2 linked regions of the Glaciimonas sp. PCH181 genome follow. The protein of the gene in region 2 interacts with the protein of the main gene of each other region in a pairwise test. Links are inferred from orthologs where the notes say so. Each region holds a gene or a part of one and is shown on either strand. Other genes may lie near its edges.

Region 1 (8,766 bases), on a different replicon or contig from region 2:
TTACTTTTTCAGTAGTAGCGCCGCCGCCCACGTCCAGGAAATTGGCTGGCTCACCGCCAAACAATTTGATGGTATCCATCGTTGCCATCGCTAGACCGGCACCGTTCACCAGGCAACCGATATTACCGTCGAGCGAGATGTACGCCAGATCAAATTTCGATGCTTCGATTTCCGCTGGGTCTTCTTCGTCCAGATCGCGATAAGCAACGATTTCCGGTTGACGATACAACGCGTTTGGATCGAAATTGAACTTGGCATCCAGAGCGATGATTTTGCCCGAACCGGTGACGATCAATGGATTGATTTCGGCCAATGAGCAATCAGTTTCCCAATAGGCTTTGTAAAGACCTTGCAATTGCACCCGAGCGTCCGCGATAGAACCCGCTGGTACGCCGATTTTTGCTGAAATGCTGTCTGCATCAGCGTCTGTCAATCCGGTCGATGGATCGATAACGACTTGATGAATTTTTTCTGGATGGCTTTCGGCAACTTCTTCGATGTCCATACCACCTTCGCTTGATGCCATCAGCACCACGCGTTGGCTAACCCGATCAGTCACCATACTGACGTATAGCTCTTGCTTGATGTCAGCGCCTTCTTCGATCAGCAAACGACGCACTTTTTGACCTTCTGGGCCAGTTTGATGCGTGATCAGTTGCATACCGAGAATCTCGTTCGCGTATTCACGGACTTGTTCCAACGATTTAGCAACTTTCACGCCGCCGCCTTTACCGCGACCACCTGCGTGGATTTGTGCCTTTACGACCCAAACCGAACCGCCGAGCGTTTCAGCAGCTTTAACTGCCTCATCGACGCTCAGACACGGAATACCGCGTGGTGTTGTTACTCCGAATTTGCGGAGAATTTCCTTGCCCTGATACTCATGGATTTTCATGCGAGCTTCCCTTCTGACGCTGATTTAAATTAACTTGCTGGTTGGACTAGATAAAACGCACTTAGAAATACAAATACATTACAAAAACTACATGACCCTAACTGGATTCTTTTTCTGGTGGAGCTGATGTTTCTGGTGGCACCGGCGTGGCGATTGGTGCAATCGGGTTATGCACTGCCCACCTTGGATAATACTGTGCGACAACTGCGCCATCACTGCGTAATGCGTGGCAACTATCAATCTGAAATGGCTTTTGGCCCTCTGTATCAACCGCCCTGATGCCGTTACTTTCTGGCTCGTGCGAAAATGCCTGAATTGCTGCAGTGGGTAATATCTGCGCCAATTCGGTTAAATGCGTGCACCCCAAAGCGCCCCCAATGCGCGCTTTCACCATCCCACGAAAACCTTTTAAAAGACTTAAACCGACCAATTGCTTATAGGCGGGCGCGATTGTATTGCAACTCCCGGGATAAGGCACCGCCTCGGAATTCGCTTCAACGGCAACAATGATGTATTGGTGATCTAAAGTGATACGCAGCCACAGGCTATGCACAGGCTCGCCAGCAGGCAATATGCCGCGGGCAAGCTTAAGGTCATTGGCTTTGATATCGGTAATGTGCGCGTCTAACTCCCATAAGCCGTCTTCACGTATGAACGCGTCGATTTGTATGGTGCGCGTATGCTGTAGCGCCCGGCGGGAAGTAGAGGGTAATAGAGACATTTTGATGGTCTGATTTGCGTCGCGTTATCACAGTTTCTATGATAACTACCGCTCCTGCGGTCTGCAAAAACCACAAAAGTGTAGCACAGCTGGCCGGAATAGGTGAGTTTGTGTGCATTGCAATAATGACATCACGGTGCGCGCTTTTGGTTTTATTTCCATGAAGAAATGCTGTAAATTTGGCAGCTTAGTGGAGATATGGCCTTAGATATGACCTTATTAGCCACGACATTCAACTAAAACTTTCCCCAGTGTCATCCTGATCCACATCACACTCCTCTTCACGAGCCCCTTTAATTGCCGCTTGCACTGCTCGATGAGAAAATCCGCGTTGTAGCAAAAAACGCATCTGCTTGACGCGCTCGTTGGCATCAATTGGCTGATGATCAAACTTCTTACGCCAGACTTCACGGGCACGGCCGACCTCGCCATCGGCAAGCTGCGTCTTGATCGTGCTGATGGCATCGCCGCCAATACCGTGACTTTGCAACTCCATCAGAATCCGGCTATTGCCGAAGCGACTGGCGCGACGATGGACTAACGACTCAGAAAAACGCTCTTGCGATAAAAACTTTGATGCCTCAAGCCAATCGAGCACCGCCACGATATCGTCACCCTCTTGCACATAGCGCGACAACTTCCGCATTAACTCCATGCGACTATGTTCTCGCATCGATAAATAGCGGAGCGCTCTGGCTTTAAGACTGATAGTTGGTTTTGCCATGGCTGAGTATGATGAAAATGAAGATGATGAACATTGAAAAGATGGCGAATTTGCGTAAATCGCAGGCACCTGATCCATCTATTGATAGGAGTATCGCAAAGTTTATGCGTTCGCCGTCTAGCGATACCGGCGCTGTACTGAAGAAGATGCACTGATGGGCTGCGTAATGCCACCAAAGACAACCATGAATCAGCAACTAACTAACTAACTAACTAACTAACTAACTAACTAACTAACTAACAAGCAGAAGCCAACAACTAAAAACCAGATTTTTAACGATGCACTAAACCGCTACGTTTTTTGTATGATCCCGGCTTAACAATGTTACTGCGCTTCGTCAAATAACGTAATAAATGACTCAGTAAATAAATTAATAAACTAGTTAATGGACTTACTTACTGCGCCTATTTGCGTCACCAAATAAAAATCGGGCGGAAGGTATGATCCTTTCCGCCCGACTTGGTACAACTTAATTATTCTACTTTTGCAGCTGCTGCTTCCTTGGCGGCTGCTTTTTCAGCTGCTTTGGCGGCTTTCTCGGCCGCCTTATCGGTTTCTCCGGTAACAGCGCCTTCCAGCAATGGCACGCCTAATGATGCACGCACTTTGTTTTCTATCTCACGCGCCAGTTCCGGGCGTTCTTTCAGATAGTTACGGGCATTGTCTTTACCTTGGCCAATACGCTCACCGTTGTAGCTATACCACGCACCCGATTTTTCGACGATTTTTGCGTCCGAACCAAGGTCCAGAATTTCGCCTTCACGGGAAGTACCCGAGCCGTAAAGAATATCGAAATGCGCTTCTTTGAACGGCGGAGCAATTTTATTCTTAACGACCTTCACACGTGTTTCGTTGCCAATCACTTCGTCGCCGGACTTAATAGAGCCGGTACGGCGAATATCCAGACGTACCGAAGCGTAGAATTTCAACGCATTACCACCGGTAGTTGTTTCAGGATTGCCGAACATAACGCCAATCTTCATACGAATCTGGTTAATAAAAATCACCAGCGTATTAGTACGATTGATACTGCCGGTCAATTTACGCAATGCTTGCGACATCAACCGTGCTTGCAGACCCGGCAGTGAATCGCCCATGTCACCTTCAATTTCGGCCCGTGGCGTTAAAGCAGCTACGGAGTCGATGACGATCAGGTCAACACCGCCTGAACGCACCAGCGCGTCAGTAATTTCCAGTGCCTGCTCACCTGTATCAGGTTGTGAAATCAGCAGATCGGCCAGATTAATACCCAATTTTTGTGCATAGCCAACGTCCAGCGCGTGTTCCGCATCGATAAATGCGCAAGTACCACCCAATTTTTGCATTTCGGCAATGGTTTGCAGCGTCAGCGTCGTTTTTCCAGATGATTCAGGACCGTAGATTTCTACGACACGACCGCGTGGCAAACCGCCCACACCCAGCGCAATGTCCAGACCCAACGAACCAGTCGACACGACTTGTACTTCTTCAACCACGGCGCCGTCTTCCATGCGCATGATTGAACCTTTGCCGAATTGCTTTTCGATTTGTGCCAGTGCTGCGGCAAGAGCCTTGCTTTTATCGGGATTCGCGGCGGATTTTTTATCGTCCATGGATGTTCTTTCGGCAAAAGGAGGAAGTGAATAGACAGTACTGTATAAAAAAACAGTGCTTTATGCAAGCGTTGTGAGATTAAAGTTAGTGTGTGTTGCAAATTCGGGTTGAAATGCAGCCTGCAAAATTGTTCTGCAAGACCGCATTCTAAACCTGTGGGCGAAGTTGGTGAAATTCCAGCCTCTGACATAATACGCAAGCACTTACCATCGCGCTCATCTTAAAATAGGATAAGCATCGACCATCACAAGGAACTGGAATGACATCGACAAATACGAAAGCAAGCTTCTACACCGGTCTGGAGAGCAATCTGAATGCTTTGCGTGAGCAAGGTCTGTATAAACCAGAACGCGTGATTAGTTCGCGCCAGGGAGCGGAAGTCGTTTGCGACGATGGCAGAACCCTGATCAATCTGTGCGCGAACAATTATTTAGGCTTGTCCGGCGATGAAAAATTAGTTCAGGCATCGATTGAGGCGACCGAGCAATACGGCTATGGCTTATCGTCTGTGCGCTTTATTTGCGGCACCCAGACCGTCCATAAAGAGCTGGAGCAAGCGCTGTCCGCCTTTCTCGGCATGGAAGACACGATTCTATACGCCGCCGCATTCGATGCCAACGGCGGTCTGTTCGAGCCGCTATTTGACGAACAAGACGCGATTATTTCCGATACCCTGAATCACGCCTCCATCATTGATGGCATCCGCCTGTGTAAAGCAGCGCGTTTCCGTTATACGCATAACGATATGGCCGATCTGGAAGTGCAATTGCAGGCCGCCGCCGACAAACGGCATAAAGTCATCGTCACCGATGGCGTGTTTTCAATGGATGGCACGATCGCGCAACTCGACAAAATCTGCGATCTGGCAGACAAATACGGCGCATTAGTCATGATCGACGAATGCCACGCCTCAGGCTTCATGGGCCAGACCGGGCGCGGCACGCACGAGCATCATCACGTCATGGGCCGCGTCGATATCATCACCGGCACACTCGGCAAAGCACTCGGCGGCGCGATGGGCGGTTTTACTGCTGCACGGCGAGAAGTCATAGAAACGCTACGACAAAAATCACGTCCTTATTTGTTCTCCAATTCACTCGCCCCCGCGATAGCAGGTACGTCGCTGGCGGTTTTGAAGCTGCTTTCATCCTCCACGGAATTACGCGACCGTTTGCACGCTAACACCACCCATTTCCGTCGTGAAATCACGCAATTAGGTTTCACCATCAAACCCGGCACCCATCCTATCGTGCCGGTCATGCTGTTCGATGCCCCGATAGCGCAACAATTCGCGCAACGCCTGTATGCATTAGGCGTTCTGGTGACCGGTTTTTTTTATCCTGTCGTACCGATGGGACAAGCACGCGTAAGGGTGCAAATGTCGGCTGCACACAGCATCGCGCAACTAGATCAGGCACTCGCCGCATTTGGGCAAGTCGGGCAAGAACTTGGCCTGTTGAAGAATTAAGATGGTGATGAAAATGGAAAAAATTCTGGTGATCGGCGCCAACGGTCAAATTGGTAGCGAACTGGTGGACGCGCTCACAGTAAAACATGGCGTCGAGAACGTTATCGCCGCCGATATCGCCCCCGCCAGTTTGTATGGCGCGGCGAATTACGTGCATGTGGATGTACTCGACAGCGCTCGGCTGGCAAAGGTAGTCGATAGTTATGACGTGACGCAGGTCTATCAATTAGCGGCATTGTTGTCCGTCACAGGCGAGCAAGCGCCACTAAAAGCCTGGACCCTGAATATCAACGGCTTGTTAAATATTTTGGAGTTAGCCCGAGAGCGTGGTCTGGCTGGCAAACCTTTGCGGCTGTTCTGGCCATCGTCCATCGCGGCATTCGGGCCACACACACCCGCCGTTGATACGCCGCAGCTGGCGGTAATGGATCCCACTACCATCTACGGCATCAGCAAACAGGCCGGCGAACGGCTGTGCGACTACTATTTCAGCAAGTACGGGATTGATGTTCGCAGCATCCGTTATCCCGGCATCATCAGCTATAAATCCCCGCCGGGCGGCGGTACGACCGACTATGCGATTGCTATTTTTCATGCAGCAAAGCAGGCCGAGCCTTACACCTGTTTTCTCGGACCGGAAACGACGTTGCCGATGATTTATATGCCCGATGCGATCCGCGCCACGATCGAATTGATGGCGGCACCTGCGGCACAAATACGCACAAGGTCAGCGTACAACGTAAGCGGACTCAGCTTTAGCCCAGCCCAGTTGGCGCAAGCCATCAAACAGCTATTGCCTGACTTTGAGATGCGTTATCAGCCAGACGACCGGCAGGAAATCGCCGACAGCTGGCCGCAAAGCCTTGACGATACTCACGCCCGCGCCGATTGGGGCTGGCGTGCAGACGTCGGTCTGGCGCAATTGGTAAAAGACATGCTGGAGAATGTTCGGGCGGCGTAAAAAGAAGGCCTGATCCGACTTGAATTTATGGCAGTCCGGCTCTCTGAAAGGTCGTTACAAAAGGGCGGCGCGAACTTTATGCGCCGCCCTTTTTACGTCCGCTGCTAAAGATGAGTGCAACTATTCAGCGGGACGGCTACAAATAAGTGTCCGCCATTTTGTGACGGAATAAGCGCCCGCAGGAAGCAACACACAAATCGCCGCGCAAAAGACTATCGTAAATCCCATTACGTCGGCAACGCTGGGATGTTCACCGAGCAGCAACACCGCGCTAGACACGCCCACTACCGGCACCAGCAAAGTACCCAACGCCGCCGCCCCTGCTGGCAGACGTGCAATAATTTCAAACCAGAGTACGTAACCCAGCGTCATCCCAAAGAAAATGTGATACGTCAAAGCAAACAGTACTTTTGAGGATAAATGCGCCAGATGCGGCATCCCTTCAAACGCTAATAATCCGGTCAATGCAACCAGCGCGCCGACCAGTAATTGCCAGGCTGCAATCGCCAAAGGCTCAGCCGCTATCCTGGCCCATTTCATATGCACAGTACCCACCGCCCACGTCAGTGCAGCCGCTAGTGCCAGCAAAATGCCATGCGGCAAACCATTTCCGATTAATGGATAGATCAGAATAATTAGTCCGGCCGCACCCAAAGCCAGCCCAATCCAGCGCATAACGTTCAGGCGCTCGCCCAGAACAATGCGCGCCAGCAGCGTTGCCCATAACGGCATCGAATAAGTGATGATAGCCACGCGAGAAGTGGCAGCGCCCAGCTGTGCAAAAGTCAGCAAAATATTGAACAACGCGATATTCAACAGTCCCGCAAAGAAGACGTGCCAACGGTCACGCACCAGCGAAATTCGGAGCGTGCGCCGTTGCACAATTGCCAGTAAAAATAGCGTGCATGCTGCTGCGCCTAACCCGATTGCGCGCAAGGTCCATGGCGAAATACCGCTCAGCGAGACCTTCACCGCTGGCCAGTTCAAGCCCCATACTATTCCCAGCAACACCAGCATTAGTTTCGCTTTAATGTATTCTCCGAATCTGTTGCGCTGGGGCTCACTGACCTCCACTACCATTGCGTATCAGCATCCAATGGATAAATAGGACGGCGTACATTTTTGATCGGAAACAAGCCGAAATTTGAACTAGTCGGACCGCCCGTATCCGAATCGCACTCTTCCAATCCCTTGCTGATTGGTCCGAATACCGGGCGACAGTACATACGCGATTTCAGAATCAGAAAAGTTTTTTGCGCCGGGTCCAGACCCATGCTGGTAAAGACGCCAAGATCGTAAGGCTCCACCCGCTCCTCTGTCACCACGATCTGTGCTACGCCGATATCAAACAACACGCTTTTACCCATCTGCACCGTAGAGCCGGTATAGATCGGCCCCGTCACGCTAAACCGGCCATCGGTTATAGCCACAACCTTGCCGGTCAACGTCAGCGGCGTTTTGGTGATGCCCTGACGAACCAACGCAACCTTATTGCCGAGTGTAATAGTGGCAACGCCGCCGATACCTGCTGCGATCAGTTCAGCAACTGCCTGTGGATCGCTGATCGGGCCAACGCCGATATCTTCCAGTCCCTGCTCGATGGCCGCCTCCAGCACATCCATCGTATTGCAAGTACCGCCCGACATCACATTGTCGCTATGGTCTAGCAATAGCACCGGTCCGGCCCCTGTGGCAGCGTCTGCGGCCATCGCTTTGGCGCGGCTTAACGATTCACGCAAAGGCTTGCTGTCATAGACAAACCCCGCGCGCTCAGTCCACATCGTGCGGGCGATATTTTCTGCAACCTTATTTGCAAGGGCCGGATCATTGTCAGCGACCACCACCACCGACATACCGGCATCATGAAAGTCCGATAACGGGAAACCCGCAAGGATCGACACCGCCAATACACCGGGTTCAGACTCCGCAGCAATCGCGGCCTGCACTGCCCGCTGCATCGCGCTAATCGAGGTATTACTAGTCAACGTCGCCGACAGCAGCGGCAACTGACGCCAGCCGACGACCGGACGACTTTTTTGCTCAAGCATCGCTACCAACAAACGGCCAGCATGCTCGCCAGTCTCGTACATATCGATATGCGGATAAGTCTTGAAACTGACCATGATGTCAGCGTTATCGATCATCTTTTGCGTCACGTTTGCATGCAGATCAAGGGCTACGCACAGCGGCGTATTCGGCGCAATCTGGCGTATTTTTTCCAACAGTGTGCCTTCCCCGTCTTCCGCATTTTCGGCCACCATTGCACCGTGCAAATCCAGCATGATCGCATCGCAACCGGCGCTCACCGCCCGCAGGATGGCGTCGTTCATCAATGTATAAGCATCTGCGTCAACGGCAGCGCTGGGGCTGGCCATTGCTGCCAACGGCGTCACGATGGTTGCGC
Region 2 (8,572 bases):
CTGCAAATGGACGTCCCATTTTGGAGCGAAAACCTTGCAACGGGCCGATAGTCCGATTGATCAGCAATTCTTCTACTTCTGGAATTTCAAACTGACGGCTACCCGGCGTTTTGCTCATCGAGAATTCGCATTTTGTGCAGGCGAAACGACGATAATTTTCTTTCACTACGGCGCCACAATTTGGACACGGCGCAACCAACGTTGCATAGTCACCGGGAATTGTATCGTTGTCGTATTCCTTAGCACGCTTGACGATGGTCTGCGTCATCTGCGCAATTTCGCGCATGAATTCTTCACGCGTGATCTGACCTTTTTCCATCAAGGACAGTTTGTGTTCCCACTCGCCGGTCAACTCAGGTTCCGTCAACTCATCCACGCCCAGACCGTGCAATAACGTCATCAGCTGAAATGCTTTGGCAGTCGGGGTTAATTCCCGGCCTTCACGGAACATGTATCTTTCGAAGATCAGCCCTTCAATCGTCGCCGCCCGCGTCGCAGGCGTTCCCAGACCTTTACCCGCCATGGCTTCGCGCAGGTCGCCATCGTCAACCAGCTTGCCCGCGCCTTCCATTGCAGAGAGCAACGTGGCTTCGGTGTAGCGCGCTGGCGGTTTGGTAACCAGACCGTTGGCAGAGACTTTTTCCGTCTTTACTTTCTCGCCTTTAGCTACCGCAACCAGCGTGCCGTTGTTTTCAGAATCTTTTTCGTCAGCGGCTTCTTTGCCATAAATCGCCAGCCAACCCGGATTGATCATGACCTTGCCTTCAGTTTTGAACTGATGGCCGGAGACCTCTGTATAGCGCGTGGTGACTTGAAATTCTGCGGCAGGGAAAAACACGGCCATAAAGCGACGCGTTACCAAGTCGTACAATTTTTGCTCAGGCTCGGATAAATTCTTCGGTGCCTGGGTCGTCGGGATGATCGCAAAGTGATCGCTGATCTTGCTGTTGTCGAAAATCCGCTTGTTCGGCTTGACCCAACCTTTGTTCAGAATTTGCGCCGCAAACTGCTGATAGTTGTTGTTTTCCGACACGGTTTCCAGCGCTTGCTTAACCGTACCCAGATAATCTTCTGGCAAATGGCGCGAATCGGTCCGCGGATAGGTCAGGACTTTGTGTTTTTCGTACAACGCCTGAGCCAGACCAAGTGTATTTTTGGCCGAGAAGCCAAAACGCGAGTTAGCCTCACGCTGCAAACTGGTCAGATCGAACAGGCCCGGGGCCATCGATGTTGTCGGTTTGGATTCTTCGGTGACATTACCTTGCTTGTTGCGGCAAGCCGCAACCACCGACTCGGCTGCAGCCAGACTCCATAGACGCTCAGCGCGTTTTTCAGGATCGTTTTCAACTTTTTTATGGTTAGTATCTAACCAGCGGCCTTCATAAATACCGGCAGCGCAGATAAATTCAGCACGTACTTCCCAGAAATCACGCGGAATGAATTTCTTGATTTTCTCTTCACGCTCCACCACGATCGACAATGTCGGTGTTTGCACGCGACCAACTGTGGTGAGGTAGAAACCGCCCTCTTTCGAGTTAAACGCGGTCATTGCCCGCGTGCCGTTGATACCGATCAGCCAATCCGCTTCGCTGCGACAACGCGCCGCGTCGGCCAATGGCAACATGTCTTCATCCGCACGCAAATTGGCGAAACCGTCGCGAATCGCGCCCGGCGTCATCGATTGCAACCAGAGCCGTTTGACTGGCTGCTTGGCTTTGGCATGCTGCGCGATCAGACGGAAAATCAGTTCGCCTTCACGCCCGGCATCGCAGGCGTTGATCAGGGCAGTGACGTCTTTGCGCTTAATCAGTTTGTTGAGTACTTTTAACCGCGCTTCGGTCTTGGCAATCGGATTCAACGCGAAGTAAGGGGGAATCATTGGCAAATGGGTAAATGTCCATTTGCCCCGCTTAACGTCAAACTCCTCTGGAACGGCGATCTCTAGCAGATGACCGACGGCCGATGACAGCACGTATTCGTCGGATTCAAAGTACTCATCGTGCTTGGTGAAGCCGCCGAGGGTCTTCGCGATGTCGTTCGCGACAGAAGGTTTCTCGGCGATGATGAGGGTCTTGCTCATAAATATGGTCTCGAAAGTGGCGCGCTTTCTGTTGGAAGTCAGCGCATTTTTCAGCTAAATGCTTATTAACTATTCATTGGACTGCAGCGCATACTCCTGAATTGCGCACATTATTCGCAAAATCAAGGAGCTTAGATCAGGCGTTGTCGACGACTAGCGAGGACGTTGCCTAATGACAACTTGCTCGTACTATAACAGGCAGTATCGGCCGCTATCGGGCAAAATTGTCTGCGGCAGTGAATAAGCGGCCAATGATAAGCGGGTTGTTGGGAATATCGCAAGCGCGGCAAACGTTGCCGTGATGCGCGATTATGGTGCGAAGGAGCCTGAATTGCGCAGTTTAGTGCAGCAGACGCGGTTCTGGGTCTTCGTCGTCATCGAGAAAAAGCTCATCAAACATTAATCCGTCAGGCTCTTTTCCCTGACTCCACAGCACCATCAGCACAATTACCTTGAGCTTATCCAGGGATACCGGTGACTCGCTGACGGCCAGTGCGCGCTCTATGACGATTTCACGCTGTACCGGATTCAGCATCTTGGCCGACTCCAGAAACTGAACGAAACCTATCGCGGCGGTGCCTAGTGCGTCCATTTCTTGTGGAGCATAAATCCGCATGCCGAATGAAAATGCAGTTTGCTGCGGATAACGATCGGCGTAAGCGTGATTGGTTTCCGCCAGATCGGTCAGCCATCCAAGGGCTTTGGAGATTTCGTCCTCTTCAAAACCGATTGCCGACAGTTTCTTTACCAAGGCCTCGGGTTCAGGGCAGGCATCGGGTCGGTAATATGTTTCATAAAGGTAAACTAGGACTTCAAACATGGTTCTACTGTATCGCTAAGATTGGACTAAAACAAGTTGCTAAAATCATACAGAAATTTCCTGAGCAGGCTTCAAATCAAAGCTTGATGGGTCAGACTGTACCGCAACATTACCGCCTTTAAGGGAGTTAGGTCCAAAATTCATCCCCCTTAATTCACACAAGTATCGCAGGATTTAACAAATGCTGCCTAAAATGTCATAAGAACATCATTTTTAAGTTCTATTTAGTCATCTCGCCAAGCGTTTATCCCAATCGTCGATACACGCCACCGGGCAGCATCTCGACCAAACCTTCAAGCTCTAATGTTAACAGCTGCGCGTTTAATGCTGCGATATCCATACCGCTGCGGGCGGCCAGCGCATCGAGACTGGCAGGATCGAATCCCAGCGCTGTCAGTAGCTGGTCCTTAGGATTTTTGATCGCATCATCGGCGCTTTCATCATTTTTAATGCCGTCCTCATCGTACGTCATCGCCGATTGAGAAAGGCATTCAGTTACATGGGAAGTGACTCGGGTTGAACGTATCGGTGCATGCACAGGCAGCATTTCTTCCAAGATATCCTGTGCCGACTCGACCAATTTTGCCCCTTGTTTGATCAGCTGATGACAACCTTTTGAGAGCGGCGAATGAATCGAGCCGGGGATAGCAAATACATCTCTGCCCTGCTCGGCCGCCATGCGCGCAGTGATCAATGAACCCGACTGCGCTGCGGCTTCGATCACCAGCACGCCGGACGAGAGGCCGGAAATAATCCTGTTGCGGCGTGGGAAGTTAGCAGCAATACCCGACATACCTAGCGGGTACTCACTAACAATGCAGCCCAGCTCTGCAATCTGGTGCGCCAAATCACGATTACGCGCCGGATAAACAATATCCGCGCCAGTGCCAATGACGGCTACGGTGCTGCCGCCGCAATCTGTATTGTTCGCCAGACAGCGCAAGGCACCGCGATGGGCAGCGCTATCGATTCCTAGCGCCAAACCGGAAATAATGGTTAAGCCGCGTTGACTCAGCATCTCTGAAAATCGATCCGCATTGGCGTTGCCTTGCACCGTCGCGTTGCGGCTGCCAACTACGGCTAACGATGGCCGCTTCAGCAATTCGACCCGGCCCATGACATAGAGCAAAAGCGGCGGATCGGGAATGTTCAATAATGAAGAGGGGTAATCATCATCGGCTAACGTCAAGATCCGATGATTCGGCTGCTGCGCCCACGCTAATGCGCATTCAAATCGCCTTTCGGTCAGATCTGATATCGGTGCTAGCAGCGCTAATCCGATTTTTTCCGAGACCACTCTCCGGAGAGCTGTCAGCGAACTGGCAAAAATGTTCGCAGGCAGACCGAAGGTCGTCAACAGCACGCACGCAGTGCTGGAGCCGACACCGGCGGTTTGTTCCAGCCGCAGCCAGTCGACCAGATCGCTCTGCAACGCAGGCTGACCGATCTGAGACTGACAGGGTGGAAAAGAAAACGTACTTGGTAATAAATGTGCGGCGGGTTCTTGTAATGGCACTTAGCAAAGTTACTCTGGTGACCTGGCAATATCGCCAACGTCCACTGTATCCCGTACCTGCATAATCAAGCCATAGGAGATATGCTTAAATATGCGGAAAATAAACAAGGTGCCGTATTGCTCATCGGGCAGTTTGACGGCTACTTTTTTGTCTAAAGGATCGACCACAGTTTTGCCAAAACGGTATAGCTGCAACACGTCGCCGACCTCGATATTGTCCGCCGCGCCCTGGTTGATAGTGACGATGTCATTTTGACCCGCGCTGGTGACGCCGCCATATACCGACACGATGCGTGCGTTGACCTCACTTGCGGGCGCATGCGGCACGTAGTTTAAGACCGGCGCAATCGGCTCCGCGATAAGACGATCTCCGGCGCCCATTTCTTGCTTGGCTTCGACTACACGGAAAGTATTCACCTCGCTGTCGGCTTTAGCCGCGCGTTCCAATTTCAAGCTGCCCAGATAGACGGCTTCGTTGGCGATGACTTGCCCGGTGACGGGATCCTTCAACTGTTTACCGGGACGAAATGCCTGAAATGCGGTGCCGCCGTTCAGATTGCCGCGCACGTAAGCCAGATCATTACGGCCCAGATTGACATGGCCTTCTTGCACCGCCACGATATGCGGCGCGCCGGACAATTCCTCGTCCTCGACAATCAGCGGTTGCGAAAGAAACGGTCCAATTTTATCTGCGGGAATAGCCGGAATCGCTTCGCGCCCCAGACCTTCGACCCGGATTTGCGGCGACAACTTCATCGTATCCGGTGCGCCGCCAGTCGGGGTACCGAGTCGCAATCGGCCAGCAACGCGATCAAAATAAACGATTTGCCCGGGATAAATCCAGTGTGGATTACGAATTTGCTCGCGATTCATGCCCCACACTTGCGGCCAACACCACGCATTCTGTAAGAAATGGCCGGAAATTCCCCATAACGTATCGCCGCGTACCACCACATGCTGATCCGGTGCATTCGACAAAAATGCACAACGCGCCGGTGCTGCCGCTTGCGCATAAGAGATTGACGACATGCCAATGCCGGTTGCAAAAGCGAGAAGGACTGCAGCTGTGCTAAACTTTTTCATGTCGTTTCCGGTGTGTATGGCCGTTAAATAATAGCGAAAATTATCATTAAAAACGCGCGCAAACGTACAGACAAAACCTGCCTGACTTGTCTAAAAATCTGTCAGACACCGCGTTAATAAGGTAAATAGTGAGGTAATTAAATTTGACGCGTAAAATGACGACTTATTAGTGGCAACTATCTGCGCTATAACAGACGCAAGATGCGCTAAAAATGTTTGCCAAAGTGCATCAAATTTTGCCCATAAACGCTGAAACTAGCAAGAGATAAACCACTCCAAACCGCCTTAAAGTCGTCCAGAACCGTATGTCCCTACTAAATATCCTGCGTTACCCCGATCCTCGCCTGCATAAAATTGCTAAGCCTGTGACTGTTTTTGATGACCGTCTGAAGCGATTGATTGCTGACATGGCCGAAACGATGTACGAGGCACCCGGCGTTGGTCTGGCTGCCTCGCAAGTCGACGTGCATGAGCAATTAGTCGTCATCGATACTTCTGACACCGGCAGCGATCTGCGGGTCTTTATCAATCCGGAAATTCTCTGGGCCAGTGAAGAAAGACAAATATACGATGAAGGCTGCCTGTCCGTGCCGGGCATATACGACGGCGTAGAACGTCCTGCCCGCGTCAAGGTGCGCGCACTCGACGCCAATGGCAAAGCATTTGAAGTCGATGCAGAGGGCTTGCTGGCGGTCTGTATTCAGCATGAAATGGATCATTTGAAGGGAAAAGTATTTGTTGAGTACCTGTCGCCGCTAAAACGCAACCGCATTAAAGCCAAGATGCTCAAGGAAGAACGCGAATTAAAGCGCGATAAACAATACGCCAACCGTTAACAATGCAGAACATGCAGACTGAATAGTCTGAACGTACCGGTAAATAAAAGGGCTGCATTACATAAATGCAGCCCTTTTTTCATTCAAACCCCAAAATCGAGGCCACTCAGTAGCACTTCTTTTTCTGCCCGTTTCCCTCGTGACAGAACTTCAGAGTAAAGCAGGCAGTCAGGATTGGCTATAAGTAAGCACTTAAATATCGCGTTTAATAGCAGTTTTAAGCAATTTCCTCATATAGCCTCATATTCGTTAATGCAGCAAAACACACCCATCCGTAATAAAATCCGCACATGAAAATTATCTTTGCCGGAACACCAGAATTTGCCGCCATCGCGCTTCAAGCGCTGCATGATGCCGGACACGAAATCACGTTAGTCCTGACCCAGCCCGATCGTCCCGCAGGGCGCGGTATGCAGCTGCAAGCCTCTGCGGTGAAACAATTCGCTTTGGCGCATAACATCCCCGTCGCGCAGCCTGTCTCGCTGCGTCTGGATGGCAAATACCCCGAGATCGCGCAAGACGCCCATGCGTTATTGCAAGCCACGCCGCATGACGTCATGGTAGTCGCTGCGTATGGTTTGATTTTGCCGCTCAGCGTGCTGACGATCCCCACCCACGGTTGCATTAACATTCACGGCTCGCTGCTGCCGCGTTGGCGTGGTGCGGCACCGATACATCGGGCGATTGAAGCCGGGGATCATGAAACCGGCGTCACGATTATGCAAATGGAACAAGGGCTGGATACCGGGCCGATGATGTTGACCGCGCACGTCACCATCGCGGACGACGACACCACCGGCAGTCTGCATGACAAATTGGCGGCATTAGGCGGCAAAATGATTGTCGAGGCCATCCAGATGCTGGCGAACAACACCTTAACCGCCATACCGCAACCGGATGAAGGCGTCACTTACGCAGCAAAGATCACCAAGGAAGAAGCGGCTTTGAATTTCACGTTGGATGCCGATGTATTGGCGCGGAAAATTCGCGCGTTTAATCCGTTCCCCGGGGCGTTTGCCACATTCGGCGGCGTTACAATCAAGATATGGGAAGCTGCGGTTGCTGCACAAAATGACGGTCATGCAGCGGGCGAGATCATCAGCGCCGATTCGCACGATGGCGTTGTCGTTGCCTGTGGAACGGGTGCTTTGCGACTAGCTGTATTGCAAAAACCGGGCGGCAAACGTCTAACTGCGGCCGAGTTTTTACGCGCTTTTCCGATGGCGAACGGACGGTTTGGGACGATTTGATTAATGATTGAATTTTTGGTTTGATTTTCGCTTTGCTTCGATGAACGCTTTGACGAAGCTCTGCAAACCGATCTATTTCAAATAAAAAAAACGGCGAATCTGACTTCGCCGTTTTTTAATGTCACGCTAACCAGCTTAGATAGCGCGTCTTCCATCTTTCCAGACTTGCATAATCACGGGAATATCATCGACCAGACGAACGCGCAAAAAGTCAGCGCGCAGGCCCGTTGCAATTTCACCACGGTCATCAAAGCCAATCATGCGCGCCGGATTCAGTGACACAGTATTGATCGATTTCGGTAAGCTGAAACCTTCTTTTTGCAGCATGAAAGCAGCATGCAACAAACTGGCCGGGACATAGTCTGACGACAATACATCCAACAAATCGGCACGCGCCAATCCGGTCGCCGATACATTGCCCGAATGCGAGCCGCCACGGATCACATTCGGTGCGCCCATGATGATGCCAAGGCCATGCTGCCGCGCAGCCTGTGCGGCCAGCAGCGTGGTCGGAAACTCACATATCTTGATACCCTCAGCCACACCTTCGGTGACGTGTTCAAGCGTCGTGTCGTCATGGGTTGCCATCGGCTTGGCGACTGCGTGGCAGCTGCTAACGATCTTGCGGCGATTTTCAGCAGCGTAAAGACATTGCCGTTCCAGTAAATCCTCCAGCATCGAATCGACTTTTTCATTACTCCACCCGCGTTTTCCGGTGGTATAGGTCCGATAATGACTGATATCGGTCCATTGACGCTGGCCGGGGGTGTGATCCATCAAAGACACCAGTTTTAATGTCGGATCATCCAAAAACGGCGTAAACATGTCGAGCAGGTTTTCTTCCGCCAATTCCAGCCGTAAATGCAAATAGTGATCTACCCGTAGCAGGTTTTTGGCGCGAGCGCGCTGTAAATTAACGATGCACGATGCCAGCAAGGTGCTGCGCACGCTTTCAGGGTCAATATCGCCAACGCCTAATGCATCCAG

What was found.
Region 1: the proteins of dprA (region 2) and recA interact in binary tests that used the Bacillus subtilis proteins (3 or more experiments, as listed by UniProt). The link is inferred for Glaciimonas sp. PCH181 from one-to-one orthologs.

What each region holds. Positions count from the first base shown.
Region 1 is NZ_PYFP01000006.1:71,042-79,807, forward strand. What follows is about bases 1,874-4,853. They hold recA (recombinase RecA), read right to left. Parts: upstream 3,933-4,853; coding sequence 2,814-3,932; downstream 1,874-2,813. Other genes in these bases: recX (recombination regulator RecX), read right to left, coding at 1,874-2,340; kbl (glycine C-acetyltransferase), read left to right, coding at 4,193-4,853. Also shown: sucC (ADP-forming succinate--CoA ligase subunit beta), read right to left, coding at 1-919; C7W93_RS23450 (DUF2889 domain-containing protein), read right to left, coding at 993-1,616; more of recX, read right to left, coding at 1,849-1,873; more of kbl, read left to right, coding at 4,854-5,401; C7W93_RS23470 (NAD-dependent epimerase/dehydratase family protein), read left to right, coding at 5,415-6,362; C7W93_RS23475 (DMT family transporter), read right to left, coding at 6,483-7,379; C7W93_RS23480 (M81 family metallopeptidase), read right to left, coding at 7,436-8,766. UniProt on the Bacillus subtilis protein: Multifunctional protein involved in homologous recombination, DNA repair and competence.
Region 2 is NZ_PYFP01000002.1:1,549,826-1,558,397, reverse strand. Bases 2,247-5,032 are described here. They hold dprA (DNA-processing protein DprA), read right to left. Parts: upstream 4,348-5,032; coding sequence 3,145-4,347; downstream 2,247-3,144. Other genes in these bases: C7W93_RS20255 (LysM peptidoglycan-binding domain-containing protein), read right to left, coding at 4,426-5,032; C7W93_RS20265 (DUF494 family protein), read right to left, coding at 2,421-2,900. In the rest of the region: C7W93_RS20270 (DNA topoisomerase III), read right to left, coding at 1-2,080; more of C7W93_RS20255, read right to left, coding at 5,033-5,499; def (peptide deformylase), read left to right, coding at 5,805-6,335; fmt (methionyl-tRNA formyltransferase), read left to right, coding at 6,626-7,585; C7W93_RS20240 (alpha-D-ribose 1-methylphosphonate 5-triphosphate diphosphatase), read right to left, coding at 7,721-8,572. UniProt on the Bacillus subtilis protein: Protein that helps load RecA onto ssDNA during transformation. Binds cooperatively to circular ssDNA, is able to bridge different segments of DNA. Favors the loading of RecA onto SsbA- or SsbB-coated ssDNA and formation of RecA-DNA filaments.